One region of the Yersinia canariae genome, then DNA from elsewhere that is predicted to be linked to it. Evidence: predicted binding sites of a transcription regulator. Region 1 holds the regulator's gene; the other holds the start of a gene.

Region 1 (8,195 bases):
AACCTCAATGACTTTGAGTAAAAGAGGAAGATTAAGAAGAAACCCTAATTTAGGGTGACTCATCCATAAGAGTAAATGTGACGCAATCCACGCGCTCAGAAAGTGCTTAAGATAATGCTTTTTTTTAATGATATTCTAATCGGTTTTATCGAGTATAGGCTTGCCGGGATGCTTTCTCAATAATAAATCGCCCCCGGCCTCGATGTTCCTTAGTGACTATTTCTATTGAGAATTATGACTCCGCGCAATTATAGTCAGCACTGTTAGTATGGCTTTTTTCTTTCTTTAACGCGTAGCAATGGATGCCATAACCCAATGCAGCCAAAACGACCGTCGATAGCATCACGGTGACGGTAGCCAGTAAGGGCTGGCTGATATAGGCCGAAACCAACATGCTGGCAATAAAACACAAGCCCAGTTGCAGCGTATTTTGCAAGGCGGCCGCTTTGCCCGTATTGGCCGGAAAGGGCATTAATGCATTTGCTACGATAATAGGGTAGCAGGCACCATTCACCAGCGCCATTAAGCAGAATGGAATAAGTAAGGTAATCAGTGTAGGCGTGGTCAACGTTGCGATCAGATAGAGCGCAATCATGCTGAGAGCATAACCGGCTAACAACCACGGTAGCAGGGTGTTGCCTTTCATTCGGCTCAGTGCTGCGCGGCAACTAAATCCCCCCAACAGGAAAGCTAATGTCTGTGGAACATAACTCAAGCCAATGACATTCGGGCTATATCCCATATCACCTAAAATAAACGGAGATCCGGTTAGCCAGGCGAAAAATCCTGCGCTGCATGCAGCAAACATCATCACGTTGCCGCTGAAAGTCGGGAATTTGAGCAACTGCCAGAAACTAAGGGCAGTTTTGCTGTTAGTTGCGCTGTCTGACGCGGTCTTTTTCCGCTCTTTAAGCAATGCAGTCGGGATAAGCAATAGCAATGTGGTTATCAATAAAACTACAAAAATTGACCGCCAACTGAAGTGGTTTAATAACCACGCGCCCAGTAATGGGGCCAGCGCCGGGGATAGCGCCACTAATGGCATAATGGTCGCAAACACCCGGTTGGCCTTGCCGTCACGATAGCGATCTACGACCAATGCTTGCCAGCTCACGGCGGCAGAACAGACACCAATTGCTTGAATAAAACGCAGAACCAGTAATTGTGTTGCCGTTTCAACCCATAAAATCCCCAGACAGCCAATGGCAAATAAACTCAACCCTGCTAACAACACGGGTTTACGGCCTAATTTATCAGAAACTGGCCCCCAGACGAGCTGGGCGATAGCGAAACCGGCGAGAAAAATGCTGAGACTGGCACTGATAAAACCGGCGGAGGTTTGCAGTTCTTGCTGCATGGCGCCAAAGGCGGGCAAATACATATCGGTCGCCAGGTAGCCCAACATGCTCAAACCGGCGAGATAGAACATGAAACTTGAAGACGTTTTCATTCTTTATTTCTCTTTATATCCTATGTCCTTGAAACCGCAGGGGATAGCTCTGCTCGTTATTCGGCTCGCCCTCGAGCCTTAGCTCCACGAGATCGCGGCAAGCCGTGCGCCAATCTGCGCGTCACTGATTGGCATGCAATCAACTGATTTATATCAGTTAATTTTATTTAATAAGCTTGCTATCTATCTGCTGCCTCAATGACTTTGGCTAAATTATAATTTTGCAGGCAAAAATTTTGTCATTGAAATTAATGGCGGGGGGCATTCTATCCGGCGAGATATTCTGTTGTGAAACGGTAATATTTGCGACATGCTATCAAAAAAATTGATATCAATTATTTCGTGTGCGTGAGGCGAAAAATCATGTGGTCAGAATATTCATTGGATGTGGTGGATGCAGTTGCGCGTACAGGAAGTTTCAGCGCAGCCGCACAAGAATTGCACCGAGTGCCGTCTGCGGTCAGTTATACCGTGCGCCAATTAGAGGAATGGTTGGCTGTGCCCTTATTTACGCGGCGTCATCGGGACGTAGAATTGACTGAAGCGGGCCGGGTTTTTATCAAGGAAGCCCGAGATGTTATCAAAAAAATGAATAGCACACGCCGCCAGTGTCAGCAAGTCGCGAATGGTTGGCGCGGGCAATTAAATATCGTGGTCGATAAAATCGTCAAACCACAACGTAGCCGTCGTTTAGTGCAGGATTTTTATCGCCATTTCCCCGATATCGAACTGCGAGTGCGTTATGAGGTGTTTAATGGTGTCTGGGATGCGCTGGTGGATGGGCAGGCTGATATGGCGATTGGTGCAACTCGCGCTATTCCTGTTGGTGGGCGGTTTGTCTTTCGCGACATGGGTTTCTTGACCTGGCTTTGTGTGGTGAGTGTTAATCACCCCTTAGCCCATTTAACCGGGCCGCTTAATGATGACCAGCTGCGGCCTTATCCCTCATTGTGCCTGGAAGATACGGCGCGAAATTTGCCGAAACGAGATACTTGGACATTAGATAACCAACAGCGATTGGTCGCACCGGATTGGGCGACGGGAATCGACTGTTTGTGTGAAGGGTTATGTATCGGAATGGTTCCTGCGCATATGGTATCTCCATTGATTCAACAAGGGAAATTGGCGGTATTAACACTGACAGAACCCCTGCCTGACAGCCCGTGTTGCTTGACGTGGGATCAGAATAATCACTCACCGGCCTTAGCATGGATGCTGGCGTATTTGGGTGACAGTGTCACGCTAAATAATGAGTGGTTAAAAGATGATAATGATGTCACGTAGGGCGGCGGGCAGCAGGATTAGCTGCCGGTAGCATGCGGCGCTACCGGCATAGGCAAGATTAACGGCGATAATCGCGGAATGGGCCATCAGCAACAGACCGGCGCTCAACCAACTTAGGATGCACTTCAATTGTTTGCGGGTCTTCGCGTTTACTGATAATACGGTCGAGCAACATGGCAAAAGCGGTTTCGCCCAATCTCTCTTTTGGCTGATGAATTGTGGTCAGCGCAGGTGAGAAATACCGGGCATTACGGACATTGTCATAGCCAATCACCGAAATATCTTGTGGCACCCGCAGGCCCAACTCATCCGCAGCACATATTGCGCCCATGGCCATAATATCGCCGCCACAGAACACCGCGGTCGGGCGATGTTTTTGTGTCAGAATTTGGTGCATGGCCTTATAACCGGATTCGGGTTCAAAATCGCCCTGAACCACCCACTCATCACGTAATTCGATATTGGCTTCCTCTAGTGCTTTCAGGAAGCCCTGATGGCGACCACCGCCAGTATTACGGGATAATTGGCCAGGAATAGCGCCAATATCTCGATGACCGCGCTCAATAAGATAACGGCCGGCTAAATAGCCGCCTTCAAAAGCATTATCAATAATCGAGTCGGTAAAATCACCGCGAGCAGTACCCCAGTCCATCACAACCATGGGGATATTGCGATAATCTTCTAACATTCCCAGTAATTGCTCAGGATATTCAGAACACATCACCAATAATCCATCGACACGTTTTTGCGCCAGCATGGCCAGATAGGCTTTTTGTTTATCCAGATTATTATGTGAATTACATAAAATCAGGGTGTAACCTTTGCTATAACAGCTATTTTCAACTGCTTCGATCACCTCAGCGAAATAGGGCGCTTCACTGGATGTTGCCAACAAGCCAATTGATTTCGTGTGATTCACTTTCAAGCTACGGGCCACAGCACTGGGCGAATAATGCAGCTCTTTAATGGCCGCCCACACTGCGGCCTTAGTATTTTCGGCGACGAAACGAGTTTTATTGATAACGTGCGAAACGGTGGTGGTAGACACACCCGCGTGTTTGGCCACATCTTTAATCGTTGCCATAAAAAGAATGACTCCTAAGCTCACCTGTTACAACAGGTCAGTATTATGTTAATCGTTTGCCTGCATGACTCGAACACCGCTCAGACAGAAACACAATAGTGGGCTGGAGAGCGAAGTCAGATGGTCGTCTGAGAGTATTTATTGGACGTTATTAGTCGGCATACAGTTATGAACTGCGAATTTTGGCTGATCTGGAGGAAAAGTGGAAGAGGTAATCAATGTTATAAAGTGCGTAATGAGCACAAGATTTTTTTTCTTAACTGTGGGAAAATAATTTAACGCACTAATTATGTGCCTTTACCCTACTATACTCTCAATAATGCGGGTAGCAGGAAGGTGGCAAGCGGATGAATCTCGGTGAGTTTACTGTCGTAAATGATTCGGATGATTGCGCGTAGCCAACACCATTGCTACTGAAAGTATGATGAGTATAAAAATTAACCGGCTGAGGAGTTGTTATGGATACCAATCTGAAAATGTCGCTGATTACGACTGTTGGTGCGCTGGCAATGATTATTGCTTTTAGCTTCGTGGCGGTCATGAATTAATTAAACCGCTTGCCGGTGTGAAGTGATAAGTAGGGCGGTTAATCCGCCCTTAATTATGTCTAGAGAAATACCCGCCATCTTTCAAAATACAGGGTTGCTGGTCGCCTCACTCACCCAACTCATTGTGTTATTTCAATTCCTTGGGCTTATTTTATAACCACCTATCTGCAACTTGAAATCTATTGGGTATCACGTCAACACGATTGACTATTTCTTTTGCTGAATTAGGCTAAATTTTTCTCAACGAAAGACCAATTCACCAGCGCCCAGAAGTTCTCCAGATATTTTGGTCGCGCATTACGGTAATCAATATAGTAAGCGTGTTCCCATACATCTACAGTCAACAGCGGCTTATCTTGGGTCGTCAGCGGTGTGGCGGCATTGGATGTACTGACAATAGCCAGAGTGCCATCCGCTTTTTTGACCAGCCACGTCCAGCCCGCACCAAAGTTTTTCACTGCTGCATCAGTAAATTGCGCTTTAAATTCAGCGAAAGAACCGAAGGATTTATTAATGGCCTCGGCGACTTTGCCTGTTGGCTCGCCACCACCATTAGGTGACAAACAGTGCCAATAAAAGGTGTGATTCCAGACTTGAGCTGCATTATTAAAGATGCCGCCGCTGGAGGTTTTGACAATCTCTTCCAGGCTTTTACCGGCAAACTCGGTATCTTTAATCAGATTATTGAGGTTGACCACATAGGTGTTGTGGTGCTTGCCGTAATGGTATTCCAGCGTTTCAGCAGAAATGTGCGGTTCCAGTGCATTTTGTGCATAAGGTAATGCCGGTAATTCAAAAGACATAGCTCTCTCCTTTCGGGGTTGCTCAGGGTGTTTGCTCCTCAAATCCGATCATTAGCAATCGCTAAGAAGGGTGAGGGGCGGTTAAAATCGTAATTGTTGTATTTTTGTTGTGGGTATTAATCTTAACAACTTTCTACAGGAATGACAGATATAACCATACAGTTTGATGGGGAATGGCTGAAGGTTAGACACTGAAATAATGTCATTGAAGGGCCGCGCACCCAATAGGCCACTGGGTGCGGATTGCGAGATTAGCGGATGGTTTTTGGTGTCACGACGCGACGAGCGCCGACATAATGATCTTGCCAATAGTCATTATTGAGCATACTGATGCGAATTTCTTCCCCGGTTCGTGGGGACTGAATAAATTTACCATTGCCTAAATAAACCCCGACATGATCAGCAACACCGCGGTTGGCTATATTGAAGAATACTAAATCACCACTTTCTAATTCAGCCCGTTTTACCGGAGCGGCATCACGTAAATGATACATTTCATTCGCTGTACGTGGCATTTTTATTCTGATGACATCTTTATAGGCATAATAAATAAGCCCGCTGCAGTCAAAACCTGTATTAGGCGAGGTGCCGCCCCAACGATAAGGTTTGCCGACTTGCTTCATCAGTTTACTCATTGCGGTCTGTTTGGCGTGCTGGTAGCGTTTTTTATGTGCAGGAGTGAGCTTTATTTTATTATTTGCCGCTAATTCGGTATCAGCTTTACCTTGGGCCTTATTTCGGTGACGGCCATAAGCGACTTTTTCTGTTTTGCTCACGGCGGCTTTTTTATTAGCCGCCGTTTTAATAGGAGATGTTTTATTCGCCACCGTTTTATTGTTATTTAATTTCTTATTGGCGGGTTTACTAACTTCTTGCGCTTTCTTCTTAATGGTTTTGCTGGCTGTGGCGGCTGTTTTTTTCTTATCGCTGTTGGTCGTTGTTTTATTTGCGCTGTTTTTACTGGCGGTTTTATTGTTATCAACTTTAGTTTTTTTGATGTTTTTATCAGCTTTACGTTTTTTACGATCATCAGGGCTGGCCTGACTGATTTGACCTTTTTTTTGCTCAGCCGAGACGTGAGCCTGCGGCGACGCATGCGCGAGGTTTAGAAATAGCTGGGTAAACAGCAGCACAAACAGCGTAAGTATTAAACGCATAATAACGCTACCAACCTTAGCCCTGAAATGAATATGAAGAGTTACAGTATTGCCGAAACTCACGATATAAAAAAGCACAGAGATACAGGATTCTAGTCGATATTGTGAGAAAACGTTAATGGCGTCGCAATTGTCGATTTTTCACACGGCCTCTGGCCTTAAATCAACCATACGTCAACGGGTTAACCCGCCGGTATTTTTGGTATCTCACAATGAAGATAATAATGAAGTGAGGGGATCAAAAATGTTATTCTAAATGCACATATTTGTAGCTGGCACTATAACTATTCACTGGCAGCATAAAGCCCCTGCAAAAGATGGCGTTTTATTCTAGCCGTGACAGTCGCTACAATAGGCCGGACGCAATAATAAAATAGCCCTAATGGATAGGTTCTAAGTATTGTAGCCACAAAATGGCTTGAGGAAGCAAGAAATGACGACGATTGATAAAATTCAGCGCCAGATAGCAGAAAACCCAATCCTGCTTTACATGAAGGGCTCACCTAAGCTGCCAAACTGTGGTTTCTCTGCTCAGGCTGTGCAGGCGCTATCAGCTTGTGGTGAACGCTTTGCTTATGTTGATATTCTGCAAAACCCAGATATTCGTGCTGAGCTGCCAAAATATGCTAATTGGCCAACATTCCCTCAGCTATGGGTTGATGGTGAGTTGGTCGGCGGTTGCGACATCCTGATGGAAATGTATCAGCGTGGTGAGTTGCAACAGCTGCTGAAAGAAACAGCCGATAAATACCGTGCGGAAGAAGAAAAACCCGCAGCAGAGTAATGTGCTGATTGGTCAGCACAACAAACAAAAGGTGGCTTTCAGGCCACCTTTTTTATCATGAAATCTCTATTTATTCTGGCACCATATTACTCTGACTCACCCGCCGGGACTGGCCAGCCGCCCAACTTTTTCCAGCGATTGACTAACTCACAGAATAATTTTGCTGTTTGCATTGTATCGTACAAAGCAGAATGCGCCTGGCTACTATCAAACGCAATACCTGCCGTCAGACAGGCTTTTGCCAACACAGTTTGCCCCAGAACTAGCCCACTGAGAGCTGCCGTGTCAAAAGTGGCAAATGGGTGGAATGGGTTGCGTTTCAAGCTGGCGCGTTCGGCCGCGTTCATCACAAAGCTGTGATCAAAATGGGCATTATGCGCGACGATAATTGCGCGGTTACAGCCTTGATCTTTCAGCCCTTTGCGAACGGCTTTGAAAATAGCATGTAAAGCATCATGTTCACTGACTGCACCACGTAACGGGTTAGTTGGGTCGATCCCATTAAATGCCAGCGCTTCAGGTTGCAGATTGGCACCTTCGAACGGCTCTACATGAAAATGCAGTGTTTCATGAGGCAGTAGCCAGCCCTCCTTGTCCATTTGCAAGGTGACGGCGGCAATTTCTAATAATGCGTCGGTTTGAGCATTAAAACCGGCGGTTTCTACATCAATTACTACGGGGTAATACCCACGAAAACGGCCACTCAGGGCGTTAATGTCACTTTTATCTGCCATCAGCTTCTTATCTTCAGCGAATTCAGCACGCATTATGTCAAATTTTAGCGCGGGATGCAGGGGGATATCGCGATGAGAAAAAAGGCACCTTGCAGGTGCCTTCTGGTTAATCAGTTTCCGAGGCCGTGTCCGGCGCTCTTATTCTCGATTAACTCGATTTTGTAACCGTCGGGATCTTCAACAAAAGCAATAATAGTATTACCGCCTTTGACTGGGCCAGCCTCGCGGGTCACTTTGCCTCCGGCGTGACAAATTTGGTCGCAAGTGGCGGCAACATCATCCACGCCCAGCGCCAGGTGACCAAATGCAGTCCCTATCTCGTAACTATCAACGCCCCAGTTATACGTCAGC
Region 2 (8,195 bases), 890 kb from region 1:
GATCAAGCTGATCGAGTGTCGTAAACAGAGTGCGCATTTCCCGATCCAGTCGTTTTAACAGAAAACGGCCAACATCTTCAGGTAATTCAAAACCGCGTAATTTGGCGCGTAATTGCAGAGCTTGCAATTTTTCATCATCTGACAAAGGCTGCAATTTATAGATTTGCCCCCAATCAAGCCGAGAAGCTAAATCAGGTAAACCGAGGTTTAATTGGCGCGGCGGGCGATCGCCGGTTATCAATAAACGGGTGCGGCCGGTTTCTACAATGCGGTTATAGAGGTTAAATATCGCCATTTCCCACTGTTCATCGCCAGCAATACACTCAATATTATCAATACAAACCAGTGCCAGCTGTTCCATACCATCCAACACTTCCGGCACAAAATATGCGCGTTTATCCAGCGGGACATAACCCACGGCCTCACCTTTTTGCGATAACTCAGCGCAAGCGGCATGCAATAAATGGCTACGTCCACCCCCTTCACGTGACCAGAAGTAGATATAACTGCCATGAGACTGATGAACAGTAGACTGGATCGCCGCTAATAGGGACGGGTTCTCCCCCGGATAAAAACTAGCAAAAGTTTCATCATCGGGAAGATAGAGTGGCAGTGAAAGCTGTGCCGGCGTATTCAGAAGCACCTCAACCAACAAAACGGGCGGGAAAACGTGGCAAGCTTACCACAAAAAATTACAACAGCATAAAAACCTGATCTAGGACGAAAAACTGGCCGAACCGACAAGTGCGGCACGGCCAGAGATCACGTTTACTTAAGTGCAGGTTCGTCTTCCGGTGCTTCAATAATCTCTTCTTCAGTGTGGATCAAACTGATCACTTTGAACAGCAAGCTCAGGCCGATGCCGACTACTGTAGCCAACGCCATGCCTTTCAGTTCAGTTGCACCAATATTCACTTTCGCGCCGCTCACCCCGATAATCAGGATGACAGAGGTTAAAATCAGGTTTTGCGCTTTGTTGTAGTCCACTTTTGACTCGATCAACACGCGGATACCTGACGCTGCAATCACACCGTACAGCAGCAATGAAACACCGCCCATAACCGGCACCGGAACGGCCTGAATTGCCGCGGCCAATTTACCGACACAAGAGAGCATAATCGCCAGAATCGCGGCACCACCAATAACCCAAGTGCTGTAAACACGGGTGATCGCCATAACACCGATATTTTCACCGTAAGTGGTATTCGGTGTTGAGCCGAAGAAGCCGGAAATCACTGTTGAAATACCATTAGCAAACATCGAACGATGCAGGCCAGGGTCACGAATCAAATCCTTTTTCACAATATTTGCTGTTACCACCAAGTGGCCAATATGCTCGGCAATCACCACCAGCGCCGCAGGTAAAATGGTCAAAATGGCAAACCACTCAAAGCGCGGAGTATAAAACGTCGGTAAAGCAAACCAGTGAGCATCACGGATTGGCGTTAAATCAACCACACCCATCACGAATGACAGGGCATAACCGGCCAGCACACCAATTAGAATCGGGATAATGGCAAAAAAGCCGCGGAACAGCACTGATCCCAGAATGGTCACACCTAACGTCACCATTGAAATAATGATTGTGGTTGAATCGACCGTCACTCCTTGCGCAGGTAATAACCCCGCCATACCCGCAGCAACACCCGCCAGTTCAAGGCCGATAACGGCAACAATCGCCCCCATCGCCGCCGGTGGGAAGAGGACATTTAGCCAGCCAGTACCGGCTTTTTTTACAATCAATGCGACCAGACAAAACAGCACGCCGCACATGATAAAACCGCCCAGCGCGACTTCGTACCCCAATGGCAACAGCAGTAATACCGGCGAAATAAAGGCGAAGCTGGACCCTAGGTAAGCTGGGATCTTTCCTTTACAAATGAATAAGTAAAGCAAGGTTCCGATACCATTAAACAACAGCACTGTGGCCGGGTTAATTTTAAACAGAATAGGAACTAAAACTGTGGCACCAAACATTGCGAATAAATGTTGGAAACTCAGGGGGATCGTCTGGAGCAGCGGTGGACGCTCGCTGACGCCAATGGTGCGACGGCTCATTTTCTCTATCCTCTCAATGGTGTGTTTAAAAATGTTTATGCTAAAACTTATTCAAAAAAAAGCCGACTATCGAGTCGGCTATCATCTTTATTTTGTTCCGAAAATCTTATCACCAGCATCACCTAACCCAGGGATGATGTAACCGTGTTCGTTCAGCCCTTGATCGATGGAAGCCGTGTACAGCTCGACATCTGGGTGAGCAGCCTCCAATGCTTTAATCCCTTCTGGTGCGGCGACCAACACCAATACTTTGATACTCTTACAGCCTGCATTCTTAAGCAAATCAATGGTCGCAATCATCGAACCACCGGTTGCCAGCATCGGGTCAACCACCAGCGCCATGCGCTCATCGATATTTGACACCAGCTTCTGGAAGTAAGGTACTGGTTTTAGCGTCTCTTCGTCGCGATAGACACCGACCACACTGATGCGAGCGCTAGGAACATTTTCCAAAACCCCTTCCATCATGCCCAAACCAGCACGCAGAATAGGCACTACCGTAATTTTCTTACCTTTAATCTGTTCAATCTCAACCGGCCCGTTCCAACCCTCGATGGTGACTTTCTCAGTTTCCAGATCGGCGGTTGCCACGTAAGTCAGCAAACTCCCCACTTCAGACGCTAACTCGCGAAAACGCTTTGTACTGATATCATTCTCACGCATCAAACCAAGTTTATGTTTTACTAGCGGGTGCTTCACCTCAACGATCTTCATTATTTTTCTCCTGGTTAGGCGACTGGCGGCCAAAAAAATCGCGAGATTATACCGCCTTTTTTTTTGAACGCCATAATGAATAGCCTGATTCAGATCAATAGAAAATCATTATTAAGTCAAGAAAGCTAAAAATCGGCGTGATATCACAAGCTACTCGCAAACGTTTGCCTGCGCTGTTAGAATTGTCGCGTTTTCTTCCTATGCTTAAACCGCCAACCGCCGTGGGGACCTCGCAGTGACCAACAAAACCTCTCTCAGCTATAAAGACGCAGGTGTAGATATTGATGCCGGCAATGACCTTGTTGATCGCATAAAAGGTGTGGTTAAACAAACCCGTCGCCCAGAAGTGATGGGTGGATTGGGCGGGTTCGGTGCCCTGTGCGCTTTGCCACAAAAATACCGTGAACCTATTCTTGTTTCAGGCACTGATGGCGTTGGCACCAAGCTACGCCTGGCGATGGACCTGAAACGCCACGATACTATCGGTATCGATTTAGTCGCTATGTGTGTCAACGACCTGGTTGTTCAAGGTGCCGAGCCTTTGTTCTTCCTTGACTATTTTGCCACCGGCAAACTGGATGTAGATACTGCCGCCAGTGTGATTACCGGCATCGCTGAAGGGTGTAAACAATCAGGTTGTGCACTGGTTGGTGGCGAAACCGCCGAAATGCCGGGGATGTACCACGGTGAAGATTATGACGTTGCTGGCTTCTGTGTTGGTGTGGTCGAAAAATCTGAAATTATTGACGGCAGCAAGGTCGCTCCGGGTGATGCTCTGGTGGCCTTAGGTGCCAGCGGCCCGCATTCGAATGGCTATTCGCTGGTACGTAAAATTCTGGAAGTCAGCAACACAAATCCAGAACAGACTCAATTAGACGGTAAATCTCTGGCTGACCACTTGCTGGAACCAACCAAAATCTATGTAAAATCCATCCTTAGCCTGATTGAACAACTTGATATTCATGCTATTGCTCACCTGACCGGCGGCGGCTTCTGGGAAAATATCCCACGCGTTTTGCCACAAGGGACTCAGGCGGTTATCGATGAAGCTAGCTGGCAGTGGCCTGCGGTATTTAGCTGGTTGCAGCAAGCCGGTAATGTCAGCCGCCACGAAATGTACCGTACATTTAACTGTGGGGTTGGCATGGTTGTTGCGCTTCCGGCAGAACTCGCCGATAAAGCCGTTGAGCTACTAACAGCATCCGGTGAAAAAGCATGGAAAATCGGGGTGATCGCTGCCGCAACTGATGGTGCAGAGCAAGTTATTATCAACCCATAATATTGCTGACTCATCCTGCAGCTTCAAGTACGAAGGGTATTATGAAAAAGATAGTGGTTTTGCTCTCGGGCCAAGGCAGTAATTTACAAGCACTGATAGACGCCCAACAGCAGGGGCGTATTTCAGGCGAGATTAGTGCTGTTTTTAGTAATAATCCGCAAGCTTATGGGTTAGAACGTGCTGAATTGGCGGGCATTGCACACCATGCAATAGATGCCAAATCCTATGCTGATCGTGCCAGTTTCGACTTGGCATTAGCGCAAGCCATTGATGAATATCAGCCTGATTTACTGGTGCTTGCGGGTTATATGCGTATTCTCAGCCCTGAGTTTGTTCAGCATTATGCTGGCCGAATGTTGAATATTCATCCCTCATTACTGCCAAAATACCCGGGCCTGCACACCCATCGCCAGGCACTGGAAAACGGTGATCAGGAACACGGTACTTCAGTGCATTTTGTCACTGATGAACTGGATGGTGGCCCCGTTATTCTGCAAGCCAAAGTCCCGATTTTCAGTGATGATACTGAAGAAGATGTGATCGAGAGAGTCCAAACTCAGGAGCACAATATTTATCCGCTAGTGGTCGGTTGGTTTACCGATGGCCGCCTGTCTATGCAGGATAATGCTGCCTGGTTGGATGGTAAGCGCTTACCCGCTCAAGGTTATGCGGCAGAATAAAACCCGTAGTTAATAGCTGACTGATTAAAGGCGCTGCCATTTTTTGGGTAAGCGCCTTTTTTAATTCCCCTGTGCTTACACCTTGTGCTAATAGTATAATTTCTATGGCAGCAACCGCTGCCGTCATACGAGGAGTAAGCATGTCTACCACTAGCAGCGTCCGGTTACGTCCACTGGAACGGGATGATCTGCCGTTTGTTCATCAGTTAGATAACAATGCCAGCGTTATGCGCTATTGGTTTGAAGAGCCTTACGAGGCTTTTGTCGAGCTGTCTGATTTGTACGATAAGCATATTCATGATCAGAGCGAGCGACGCTTTATTATTGAAAGCCAGGGCACAAAAGTGGGTCTGGTCGAGCTGGTTGAAATTAACCATATTCACCGCCGTGCTGAGTTTCAGATTATTATCGACCCAGCCCATCAAGGTAAAGGTTATGCCGGTTCAGCTGCAAGATTAGCAATGGAATACGGTTTTTCCGTACTGAACTTGTATAAACTGTATTTGATTGTGGATAAAGAAAATGAGAAAGCTATTCATATCTACAGCAAATTAGGCTTTGAATTGGAAGGTGAGTTGAAACAAGAGTTCTTTATCAATGGCGAGTATCGCACTGCCATTCGCATGTGTATTTTCCAGCCACAATATTTGGCCAAATATAAAACACCATCGATAAAGAGTACTTAGCCGATAGCCTGGTCATTCATTGGCGCTGAAGCAATCCCAGTCGCTTCAGTGCCAATTCCTCAGAATCAACCGTAGCGCCCGGTAATATAGTCTTCCGTACGCCGCTGATGTGGCGAAGTAAACAGCGCGTCGGTATCGTTATATTCCACCAGCGCCCCCTGATGGATAAAAGCAGTATAATCTGAAACCCTTGCTGCCTGCTGCATGTTATGGGTAACCAACACCACAGTATATTGCTGTTTTAATTCAGTAATAAGCTCTTCAATAGTCAAAGTCGAGATAGGGTCCAATGCCGATGTCGGCTCATCCAACAATAGCACTTCCGGCTCAATCGCAATGGCTCTGGCTATCACTAAGCGCTGTTGCTGACCACTGGAAAGGCGGAAGGCGTTTTCGCGCAACCGGTCTTTGACTTCATGCCACAAGGCAGCAGCCCGTAATGAGCGCTCAACGGCATCATCGAGAACGCGTCGGTCACGGATCCCCTGTAAACGCAGGCCATAGACCACATTCTCATAAATAGATTTTGGGAAGGGATTTGGCCGCTGGAAGACCATGCCAACCCGCCGACGCAATGCAGCAACATCGGTGCTTTTCTCGGTAATCACTTCATTACCAAGACGGATCTGCCCCTCAAGACGGCAATTATCCAGCAAATCATTCATTCGGTTAAAGCAGCGTAATAAAGTTGATTTACCACAGCCAGAGGGGCCAATCAGCGCGGTAACACGGTGCTTGGGCACATTAAAGGAAATATCGTGCAGCACTTGTTTGTCGCCATAGAATAAATTGAGCTTTTCGACCGCCAAGGCAGTTTGCTCGTGAGTCAGTTGCTGCACATCAAGCAGTGGCAGCGAATCCGGCATCAACAGTCCCATATATTGTCCTGCGGGTTAAAAAGTTCAGTCACAGCATTAAACCACGGTATTTTTCGCGCAGATGATGACGAATACCAATAGCCGCTAAATTAAGGCCAACCACAATGATAACCAGCAATAGTGCCGTGGCGAACACTAATGGCCGGGCAGCTTCTACATTAGGGCTTTGGAATGCCATATCGTATATCTGGAAGCTTAAATGCATAAATTTACGTTCTAAATGCAGGAACGGGAAAACACCGTCCACCGGCAAGAGTGGCGCTGATTTCACCACCCCGACCAACATCAGCGGAGCCGTTTCCCCTGCCGCTCGCGCTACCGCTAAAATTAACCCGGTAATCATGGCTGGAGCGGCCATCGGCAACACAATATGCCACAGTGTCTCTGCTTTACTCGCCCCTAGCGCGAGTGAACCTTGCCGTAAGCTGACCGGAATACGCGATAAGCCCTCTTCAGTCGCAACAATCACCACCGGCAATGTCAATAATGCCAGGGTTAATGCCGCCCATAATACGCCCGGCGTGCCGAAGGTCGGGTTGGGCAGCGCTTCAGGGTAAAACAGTTTATCCAGTGAGCCGCCTATAAAATAGACAAAGAAACCGAGGCCAAATACTCCATAAACAATGGATGGCACGCCGGCTAAATTCACCACGGAAATACGAATCATCCGAGTCAGCCAGTTTTTTCCCGCGTACTCATGTAAGTAAACCGCCGCAATGACACCCAATGGCATAACCACGATGGACATCAATATCACCATCAATACAGTACCAAAAATAGCCGGAAACACGCCGCCCTCAGTATTGGCGTTACGCGGGTTATCAGTCAGAAACTTATGTGTTTGCACTGCAAAATGGCGCAGTTTCTGCCAAAGACTCATATCATTGGGATACCAGGCACTCTTGATTTGGCTAAGTGGCAGTGGATGAATTTGCCCATTCATGTCCCGTAACAGCAGGGTGTAACGGTTTTGGTCCGTTTGCAGGCCGCGTAATTTCTCCATCATCGCCAGATGGCTGCGCTGTAGTTCGCCCCACTCGGCTTCAATTCGGTCTTGTGATTTACTGTCAAAATCACCGGTCATTTGCAGGCGTTTTTTCTGTAGTCGTAATACTTCAAACTGTTGATTCAGCATGTTCATCTGACGGAACTGGATATCTTTCGACTGCCTGACCAGCGCCTGTATCACCGGAATACGCTTTTGCAGTTCCTGAGCCAAATTATCGCCCACAACGGGCTGGCCGTTATCCAGCATTCCGGCGAGAAAACCATATGCTGTCCCATTATTTTGCCTATCTAGTACCAGTAAATCTTTAGGCTGACTGCGCTGCTGAATATCCGTGTCCAGCAACCGGTGAAAATCTTGCCCTTGTGTCTCACGGTTACCGGTTTTAATCAGATAACGGGTCACGGTGTCACCCGCCTCTGGCGGTAAAACCATGCCCGCTTGTTCTAATTGCTGGCGAGGGAGAGACTGCTGCTGATAAATCTCACCAATCACTCTGACCGGGCCGGCGGCAGTTTGCTTGAGTTCAAACTCGTAAACCGGGCTGGGCCAGAAATATCGCATCCCCTGCCCGGCCAATAACAAGACAACACCCAGTAAGGCTAACAAGCTGATGCTCACTGATCCGGCTGTCAGCCAAATCCACGGCGAGCCAGAGGTAAACCATTTTTTGGTCAAGCTGGCCATCAGGCAATCTGCTCCATTTGATAGCGTTCACGTAAGCGCAGACGAATGGATTCGGCGAGTGTATTGACTAAAAACGTGAAACAAAACAGGACTAATGCCGTCAGGAATAGCACCCGATAATGACCGCTGCCCATCACGGCCTCCGGCATTTCAATAGCAATGTTGGCCGCCATCGCCCGTAATCCTTGGAAAATGCTGCCATCAATA

What was found. Region 1 encodes PurR, which represses purine synthesis genes. Its sites were predicted from a motif close to CANGCAAACGTTTGCNTG; they were not measured.
Positions count from the first base shown of each region.
Region 2: purM (phosphoribosylformylglycinamidine cyclo-ligase) is a predicted target of PurR. The motif match lies at 2,926-2,943, and genes of this name have one in related genera.

Region 1 is NZ_CP043727.1:2,186,362-2,194,556, forward strand. Features, by position in the region: gene punC (purine nucleoside transporter PunC) at 233-1,450, opposite strand; gene punR (DNA-binding transcriptional activator PunR) at 1,814-2,734, shown strand; gene purR (HTH-type transcriptional repressor PurR) at 2,793-3,818, opposite strand; gene cydH (cytochrome bd-I oxidase subunit CydH) at 4,277-4,366, shown strand; gene sodB (superoxide dismutase [Fe]) at 4,591-5,169, opposite strand; gene F0T03_RS10140 (C40 family peptidase) at 5,421-6,326, opposite strand; gene F0T03_RS10145 (Grx4 family monothiol glutaredoxin) at 6,760-7,110, shown strand; gene rnt (ribonuclease T) at 7,197-7,844, opposite strand; gene gloA (lactoylglutathione lyase) at 7,955-8,195, opposite strand, start outside.
Region 2 is NZ_CP043727.1:1,298,971-1,307,165, reverse strand. Features, by position in the region: gene hda (DnaA inactivator Hda) at 1-643, opposite strand, end outside; gene uraA (uracil permease) at 769-2,058, opposite strand; gene upp (uracil phosphoribosyltransferase) at 2,146-2,772, opposite strand; gene purM (phosphoribosylformylglycinamidine cyclo-ligase) at 3,008-4,051, shown strand; gene purN (phosphoribosylglycinamide formyltransferase) at 4,093-4,731, shown strand; gene speG (spermidine N1-acetyltransferase) at 4,872-5,417, shown strand; gene pstB (phosphate ABC transporter ATP-binding protein PstB) at 5,483-6,295, opposite strand; gene pstA (phosphate ABC transporter permease PstA) at 6,324-7,988, opposite strand; gene F0T03_RS05970 (ABC transporter permease subunit) at 7,988-8,195, opposite strand, start outside.